4 regions of the Protofrankia sp. Cj3 genome follow, and region 2 is predicted to be linked to each of the others. Evidence: predicted binding sites of a transcription regulator. Region 2 holds the regulator's gene; each other region holds the start of a gene.
The links. Region 2 encodes LexA, which represses DNA repair genes until DNA is damaged. Its sites were predicted from a motif close to CGAACNNNNGTTCG; they were not measured.
Positions count from the first base shown of each region.

Region 1 (2,200 bases), on a different contig from region 2:
CCTCCCGATAAAGAAGGATCACGGCGTCCGCGTCCTGCTCCAGCGACCCCGACTCGCGAAGGTCGGAGATCTGCGGACGCTTGTCCGCACGCTGTTCCGAGGCGCGGTTCAGCTGGGAGATCGCCACCACCGGGACATCGAGTTCCTTGGCAAGAAGTTTCAGCGAACGCGATATCTCGCTGACCTCCTGCTGACGGTTTTCGGTTCGCTTCGGCGACGACATCAGCTGCAGGTAGTCAAGGACGATCATCCGTAGGTCGTTGCGCTGTTTGAGCCGCCGGGCCTTCGCCCGGATCTCCATCATGGTCAGGTGCGGGCTGTCGTCGATGAACAGGGGAGCGTCGGCGACCTCGCCCATCCGGCGGGCGAGGCGGGCCCAGTCCTCGTCGGTGAGGCGGCCGGTACGGATGCTCTGAAGCGATACCCGTGCCTCCGCCGACAGCAATCTCATGGTGATCTCCATCCGGCTCATCTCGAGCGAAAAGATCACAGATGTCATGCTGTTACGGATCGACGCGGCTCGGGCAAGATCTAGACCGAGGGTCGACTTCCCGACGGCGGGCCTGGCCGCGATGATCCACAACTGGCCACCGTGCAGCCCATTGGTCAGCTCGTCCAAGTCATTGAAGCCGGTGGGAACCCCGGTCAGTGACCCGTTGTGCCCCTGGATGGCTTCGATCTCCTCCAAAGCGGGATTGAGCAGCTCACCGAGGGGCGCGTAGTCCTCACTCGAACGACGTTCAGTGACCTCGTAGACGGCGGCCTGAGCACGGTCGACGATTTCGTCGACGTCCTGCGCGGGGCCGAAGGCGAGCTGGACGATACGGGTGCCGGCCTCCATCAGGCGACGCAGAACAGCCTTCTCCGCGACGATGCGGGCGTAATAGCCGGCATTTGCCGCCGTCGGCACACTTGAGATGAGGGTGTGCAGGTATGCCGGCCCACCCACCCGCTCAAGCAGCTCCCGCCGGCCGAGTTCGGCCGCGACGCTGATGACGTCAGCCGGCTCACCACGGCCGTACAGGTCGCCGATGACGCCGTAGACCGTGCCGTGCGCGGGCCGATAGAAGTCACCCGCGGCGAGTACCTCCACGACGTCCGCGATCGCGTCCTTCGACAACAGCATGCCGCCCAGCGCGCTCTGCTCAGCAGCAAGATCATGAGGTGGGATGCGATCGAAGTCGACCGACCCGCCCGCACCACTCCGAGCGCGGTCAATATCGGTCAGTGTCATGACCACCCCCTGCCATGCGCCTTGTCGTGACCGCCGCTTGTGTCGCAACCACCGCTTCGAGCATCTCGACCGTCGAACATATGTTCGACGGTCGAGATGGTTCTGTCAATCCTCCGCCCTCCGCCCAGCAGCCACACCCAGCCGACCGGCCAACCCCAGGGAACAGTCCAGCCAGCGGCGCCGACTGTACGGGGGTGCGCTCCAGGAGCCCAAATAGTTATCCACAGGAACTGTGGATAAGACCTGTGGATAAGACCGAAAGTCTTGGGGACAGCATCAGGACAAGTCCCCTGAAGCTGTGGATAACCAACTGAAGGACAGATCGTCCAAGCCGAAGTCACGGCCTGGTGGGCATGGGCGCCATCCACCGCCTGTGGACAGAAGAAATCCAGAATTCGATCATCGTGTGCCTCGTGCCCCCGAAGATCAACAATGGATCTGGCGCCGACAGAGAACAACAGCACGAAGGGTGACCACGATGTAACATCAACCGACCGATCCAGCGGCCAGCAGCCAACACCGTGGTCACCCAAGCCGCCTGCTTCAAACCTGCCTTGATCTTCTCAGACAGATCTTCTCAGGCAGAGATGACGTCCAGACGGACGGTCGCGACGACGTCCGAATGCAGGTGCACCGAAACCGTGTGGGCACCTAGTGACTTGATCGGCTTCGGTAGCTCCACCCGCCTGCGGTCCAGGTCCGGACCGCCTGCCGCGGCGACCGCCGCCACCACGTCCGCTGCCGTCACCGAGCCGAACAACCGGCCTTCCTTACCCGCCCGGCTCACCAGTTGGACGGACAGGCTGGAAAGCTGGCCGGCAATCTCCTTGGCATGCCCGAGGTCCCGGACCTGCCGGGCCGAGCGGGCCCGGCGGATCTGAGCGATCTGCTTCTCGGCACCCCGCGTCGCCACGATCGCGTACCGACGGGGGATGAGGTAGTTACGCCCGTAGCCGCCAGCGACGT
Region 1 covers NZ_CAKJTR010000003.1:11,109-13,308, forward strand. Annotated here, with positions in the region: gene dnaB (replicative DNA helicase) at 1-1,234, opposite strand, end outside; gene rplI (50S ribosomal protein L9) at 1,812-2,200, opposite strand, start outside.
Region 1: the regulator LexA is predicted to act here: its motif matches at 1,308-1,321, upstream of dnaB (replicative DNA helicase).

Region 2 (2,200 bases):
GATCGCCGACGGCGGATCACGGCACCTTCCTCGGTCTCGCGGCTGTCGACAACCCTGCTGTCCGGGTGTCGACAAAACGGGCATCGCACGGACGATCCCCCAAAATCTTGATGACTTACACCTTCGTAACTACCACATGTTGTGGTGGACGATAGAGTCAGCCACCACGACCTGGCAAACCCGCCGGCGTGTCCAACGGTCAGGGCAGGCGAAGCGCCTGGCCCGGAACAAGATCGGTGGTGCCGAGTTGATTCATACCGGCCAGCCGCGCCACAACCACCCGGGTGTCACCCTCGGGCGCCAGCCCACGCGCTATCCCCCACAGGGTCTCCCCGGACTGGACCACATGAACACGCGCCGGCCCGCCACCCCCACGCGACGAGGCCAACGAGGTCACCCGCGCGAGAGACAGGACCAGACAGAAGACAGCCGCGACGAGGACGACCAGGACCGCCCGACCCCTCCTGGTCAACCTCAGCGGAGGCTCAGCCGACCTCTCCACCACACACTCCTTCAACCTCCGAGATCGCAAACAACGAACATCCGTTCGATCGAACTCCCGATCGAGTTTCTACCGCACGACCCCGACGGAATCGCCACGACACGCTCGAACAGACGTTTGAGAAATTCGGTCACGGCAGTTACGGTCGTACCGATGAGATGTCGGTTGTGACCACCAGCGCCGGTTCCTGGCAAAACCACTGGGTCCGCCGGGAGCGGAGTCTGCCACGACCGCGAAACGAAGGAGAACGGCAGGTATGACCACCGACCCCAACCGCACCCGACGTGGCCGGCCACCACGCGGCAGCGTGCGCGACCTGCCGGACGGGCCGGCGGACGCGTCGGGCCTGACCCCCCGCCAGCGCAAGGTGCTGGAGGTGATCCGCAATGCCGTCGAGCGCCGCGGATACCCCCCCAGCGTGCGCGAGATCGGCCAAGCGGTCGGGCTGACCAGCACAAGCAGCGTCGCGCATCAGCTCAGGATGCTGGAGGAGAAGGGCTTCCTACGGCGTGACCCCCACCGCCCGCGGGCCATGGAGGTACTTTCCGCGGACGCACCGGTCCGCCCGGCGGCACGCGACAGCCTCCGTCTCGGGGCACCAGCGATGCCGGCTGCCGGTGCCGACGGATCGGTGGTCCCGTCGGACGGCCATCGCGACGCGGCCTACGTACCCGTCCTCGGCCGCATCGCGGCGGGCGGACCGATTCTTGCCGAACAGGCGGTTGAGGAGATCTTCCCTCTTCCCCGCGAAATCGTCGGCGAGGGCACCCTGTTCATGCTGCGCGTTGTCGGGGATTCCATGGTCGATGCCGCGATCTGCGACGGGGACTGGGTGGTCGTCCGGCAACAGCCGGTCGCGGACAGCGGCGAGATCGTCGCCGCAATGATCGATGGTGAGGCCACGGTCAAGACCTTGCGTCACCGTGATGGCCATGCATGGCTTCAACCGCAGAACCCGGCCTATGCCGATATTCCGGGTGACGAGGCGGCGATCCTCGGCCGGATCGTCGCGGTTCTGCGCCGGGTCTGATCGTGGCTGGCTGTGCCGACCGGGAGAAAGCCGGACGCATGGTGGCGGTCGTCGGGCCGACGGCGGCCGGCAAAAGCGAACTTGCGATCGACCTTGCCGCCGTACTCGGCGGTGAGGTCGTCAATGCCGACTCCATGCAGCTTTACCGCGGCATGGACATCGGCACAGCCAAAGTACCGACGCGGGAGCGCAGAGGCGTCCCGCACCATCTGCTTGACATCTGGGAAATCACCCATACCGCCGACGTGGCCTCCTACCAGGCCAGAGCACGAACCGTCATCGACGATCTGCTCAGTGCCGGCCGGACCCCGGTGCTCGTCGGCGGCTCAGGGCTCTACCTCAGGGCTGTCATCGACGACCTCAGGTTTCCCGGCACCGACCCGGCGGTACGCGCGCGCCTTGAACAGGAACTGTCCGAACGTGGGGCGGCCGCGTTGCACGCCGACCTGACCGCGCGGGCGCCGAAAGCGGCTGCCGCCATCCTGGCCAGCAATGGTCGCCGCATCGTGCGCGCGCTGGAAGTGCTGGAGCTCACCGGCGGCTTCGCCGCCTCCCTACCGGAACACCGCGCGGTCTATGACGTCGTCCAGATCGGCCTCGACCATCATGACCTTGATATCCGAGTCGCCGACCGCGTGGCGGCGATGTGGGCTGCCGGCATGGTCGAA
Region 2 covers NZ_CAKJTR010000025.1:29,541-31,740, forward strand. Annotated here, with positions in the region: gene nrdR (transcriptional regulator NrdR) at 1-89, opposite strand, end outside; gene MJ783_RS05610 (LysM peptidoglycan-binding domain-containing protein) at 200-472, opposite strand; gene lexA (transcriptional repressor LexA) at 759-1,532, shown strand; gene miaA (tRNA (adenosine(37)-N6)-dimethylallyltransferase MiaA) at 1,571-2,200, shown strand, end outside.

Region 3 (2,200 bases), on a different contig from region 2:
AGGCAGTGCGCGTAACCGGCCCGGCCAGCCTCGGCGAGCACCGTCGGGGTGGCATGGTGCATCGCTGAGGGCCGGAAGTAGTCCCCCGGCCCGCCGGTCACTCGCTCCATGATCTCCTGCGAGCGCTCCACCTCCGAGCGCACCACGGAAGCGCTCTGTCGGTCAAGATCGGCGAGATGGGTGTACGTGTGGTTTCCGATTTCGTGTCCGGCGTCCCGGACGCGGCGGGCGTAGTCCGGGTACCGCTCCAGCCAGTTGCACACGAACATGCAGGTGATCGGCACTTGGGCCTGGGCCACAGCGGCGAGGAGCCCGTCGACCAGAGCGATGTCGCCGTTGGTGTGGAACGTCAGCGCCACCTCCGGACGGCCTGAGCTCGCGCGTACCAGTTCGGTCGCCGGGCCGCCTCCGGCGGACGGCGTGGAGGAGGTTGCCGCGGCGGCACCCGCCGGCGGCGGGACAACTCCCGCGGTGGCCGTTGGCGGCGTGCTCACCGATGGCTCGGCGCCGCGGCCGCTGTCACCACCGCCGTTGCCGGTGCCACCGCTGGTACGGCCGCCAGCTGCGCATCCGGCAAGCACCAGCGCCGCACCCGCGAACAGGCCGCGCCGAGTCGATGAACCGGAAAAGCACACCGCAGCACCTTACCGCCGGTGCTGGGCCAGCCCCATCGCGCGTTTCGCGGGGTTGATCGTGCTCTTCGCTTCGGCTATGCTTCGAACGTGAGTTCGACTTCCTTTGGGGCGGAAGGGGTGGCTGGTATGCGGTTGGCTGATCTGCCCGCACGGCGGGGTATGGCGGCTCGGTTCGATCCGCTCTCTGATCCTGACGCCGTGAGCGGAGATCGGAACGGCGCTCATCGGGCGTGTGCGTTGACCGTGTCGTCCTCGCTCGAGGGCAAGATGTTCCTGCGGGGCCAGCTCGACGCCGAAGGAGGGGAGACTGTCACCGCGGCCTTGGACGCGGCTATGGGAGGAGCGCCCGCGGCAGACGATACGCGCTCCAAGGATCAGCGTCGGGCGGACGCCCTGGTCGAAATCGCCCGACATTATCTGGGCCAGGCGGATCTTTCGCAGGTGCATGGCCATCGACCGCAGCTGACCGCTGTAGTCGAGGTCGCGGCGTTGCTACCGCCGGTGCGGGCAGCAACCTCGGCGGCCTCAGAAGCCGGCTCGGACCCTTCTGCCGTCCCCGCGCGTGCGGCAGCGGCGGTCCGTCCGCCGGAGTTTCCCACCAGGCTCACCGTCCGTGCTGGTTTCACCGGCGGATGGCCGATCACTCCTGCCGCCATCCGCCGGATCGCGTGCGACGCACGAGTCAGTCATCTGCTGACCTGGGGCGAAAGCAAAATTTTCGATCTCAGCCGGGAGGCTCCCACAGTCTCTGCCGCGCAGCATCGCGCGTTGGAGCTCCGCGACGGCGGATGCGTCTACCCGGGCTGTGACCGGCCGCCGTCGTTCTGCGACGGTCATCATCTCGTGCATTGGATCGACGGGGGGCCGACTGAACTCGACAATCTTGTTCTGCAATGCGGGCGGCATCATCGCAGGCTCCATGAGGAAGGCGAGACCCTCTACCGTGACGACATCGGCACCTGGCGGATCCGGAGAGCCGACGCCGACAGTGAGCCCTAGGGCGTGTTTCGAAAGCCATCTGTCCGGCTCGCCACGTCCAGGCGGCCTCTGGCTGCGTTCTCGGCCACACCGGTACAACTCATCCGGTATCGGTGTGGCCTGCGGCCTTGCCAGGAACCACCTGGACGCGCCTTCCTGATCGAACGACGACTTCCGAAACACGCCGTAGTCCGAACCGATCATCCGGTATGCACCGCGGGGTGGACCTGGAGACCACGGCGGTTCGGGTCGACCTCCACGACAACCTCGTCGCCGTCCCGTACGGTGCCGGCGAGCAGCTCCCGGGCCAGCGAGTCTCCGATCGAGGTCTGCACCAGCCGCCGCAGCGGGCGGGCCCCGAAAACCGGGTCGAAGCCGGCGTCGGCCAGCCAGGCACGTGCCGCGTCGGTGACCGTCAGCGTGATCCGCCGGTCGGTGAGCCGGGCTCGCAGCAGGTCAAGCTGGAGGTCGACGATGCGGGCCAGGTCGTCGCGGTCAAGCTGGTCAAAGACCAGGACATCGTCGAGCCGGTTGAGGAACTCGGGCTTGAACGCCTCCTGGACGACGACCATCACGGAATCATGCCG
Region 3 covers NZ_CAKJTR010000010.1:14,807-17,006, reverse strand. Annotated here, with positions in the region: gene MJ783_RS02550 (polysaccharide deacetylase family protein) at 1-635, opposite strand, end outside; gene MJ783_RS02545 (HNH endonuclease signature motif containing protein) at 762-1,634, shown strand; gene clpB (ATP-dependent chaperone ClpB) at 1,814-2,200, opposite strand, start outside.
Region 3: the regulator LexA is predicted to act here: its motif matches at 718-731, upstream of MJ783_RS02545 (HNH endonuclease signature motif containing protein).

Region 4 (2,200 bases), on a different contig from region 2:
GGCACGTGCTCGGCGACGTGAGGCTGCCGGATGACGACCGCTCAGCTCACCACCGCGGCCACCGATCCGGCGAAGATCCGCGGCACCACGTGACGCCGCGAACAGCATCAGCACGAAGCCGAGCACACCGAAGACAACGATCAACGGCGTCCGGTTGAGCACGACCCCGATGACCAGGACAACCAATCCGAACAGGAACAGGAGAACGCTGCGACGAACCCTGCGTAGCAGGTAGGTACGGGGATTCGTCGAGCGGACCGTGCTCGCGAACTTCGGATCGTCCTCGACGAGCGCGCGCTCGATCTGATCCAGCAGGCGCTGCTCGTTTTCCGAGAGCGGCATCGACGCTCCTCCCACGACCGGCAGGTCCGGCAGACGGAACCTGACACCCAAGAATAGGCATGACTGGGCGGGCGCGGTAGGCAACCAACCATGCCGAGACAGACCGATCGGTTCGTCCTGCCGTCAGTCCTCCCCCCGCCCATCCCGCCTCACGCCGGGAGGGGCCATCAGCGGCGCCGGCCGGATCGCGCCGACGCCGAAACGGCCACGCACGCGATCAAAGGCGCGCTCGGCACCGCGCGCCCGAAGCGGCACGCACCGAACACGAGCGGGTGCGTTCAGTCTCGGGAAGATCTGACCGGCCCGACAACCATAGCTGGCAGCGCCGCCTGTGACGGCAGACCCAATGTTGTTTCCACCGTCGTGAGAAAGATTTCGACCTGACGGGCCAAGTCATCGGCATCGCGGGTACCGACCACCGGTAGGCCCGCCTCGGCCGCCGCCCGCCTCGCCGCACCGGCGGCGAAGAACTGGGCCCACTCCGCCAGTTCAGGCGCCACCGTCGCAAGTAGCCGCCAGACGCTCACCGGCCGGCCACGGTGACCGGGACGGGCCTGAGCTCGATCAGCGAGGACGGCCGCGGCGGCACGCAACGCCGCCATATGGGCCAGCGCGTACCGCTGGCCGGGAAGCTGGGCGAGGCTCGCCTCGTCAAGGCCGTGACGCGCGGCCAGGAGCAGCTCGTCACGGGAACGGCGAGGCAGCCCCGCGACCGGGAGCACCGTTCGTACGCCAGAACGTTCCCGAGTCAGAGCAGGTGCGGCACATGCAGCGTGTTGGTCAACACTCCGCCGGCTCATGACCACTCCTTCCATGAATCGAACGCGTGTTCGTACTCTGAAAGGAGTAAACCCCGACCGGGGCAGGTCGTCAACATCGCCGGCCGCAACGGGCCGCCGGACGGAAGACGGCGGCCGTTTACCGCAGCGGCCGCGAACACGTTCCCGGCGGCTGAGCCGCTCGGCATCCATCGCGGCGGCCGGTGGTTATCAGCGCGCGAATCAGGCCGTGCCGCGCGGACCCGGCCGCCGGTGACGCGGAAAACAAGACCATAACCACACCACCGGCGGCCCTTACGCGGCCGCACAGACCTGGGCCGCCGGCTGCGGTGACGCGAAAGAACCGTGATCGTGCCGCCGTCGGCTCTTCACCAGCAGAAACCAGCCCAGCGTCAGAAGAACCAACGGGTCGTGAATACCTCCGCGCCGACGATGATCGTCGTCCACAAGCACCAGCGCGGTGCCGTCATGGGCGAACCGGATGAGACCGCCACCCCGGCTGCTCAGAAAGCCGCACTCAAAGACGGAACCGCGGGGAACGACCCAACGCACCGCACGGCTGCCCGGAAGTTCGACCGTACCGCCACCACCGCGGCGCGCCGACCGAAAAGCAACCAGCGGAATCGACGTAACGGGATCGAACACCCGTAGCCCACGGCCATCAGGATCAGCTTCCAACGCCAGCAGCCGGCCCGCGACCATCAGCTCAACCCGGCGGTGCTCATCCCAGTCCGCGAGAATCGCGGCGACGCGCCTGCCATCCGCGACCAGCACGACCTGGTCCGGTCTGCCGTCGACGGTGCCCAGCGCCACCTCATGCAGAAGTCCTGACCGTGCTGTCTCCTTCGTCGATGTGTCCATAATGATCGACATACCCTCCTGTTGCTCCTCGGCCCTCGGGCGAGCGGGCCTGATAGAACAAGCAGAACAAGCAGTCATCAACCAGTCGTACACATGCGATCAGAGCGAAAATTGATGTTCCGTTGACAAAAATGCGGAATCAGCCGCGGCAGCCGCGCGGACCGCGGACGAGAGAGCCCGCGCTGCCTCGTATCGGTAACAGTCGCCCATCCGACTCG
Region 4 covers NZ_CAKJTR010000094.1:2,836-5,035, forward strand. Annotated here, with positions in the region: gene MJ783_RS14020 (DUF3040 domain-containing protein) at 1-342, opposite strand, end outside; gene MJ783_RS14025 (SAV_6107 family HEPN domain-containing protein) at 621-1,064, opposite strand; gene MJ783_RS14030 (hypothetical protein) at 1,416-1,994, opposite strand.
Region 4: the regulator LexA is predicted to act here: its motif matches at 1,162-1,175, upstream of MJ783_RS14025 (SAV_6107 family HEPN domain-containing protein).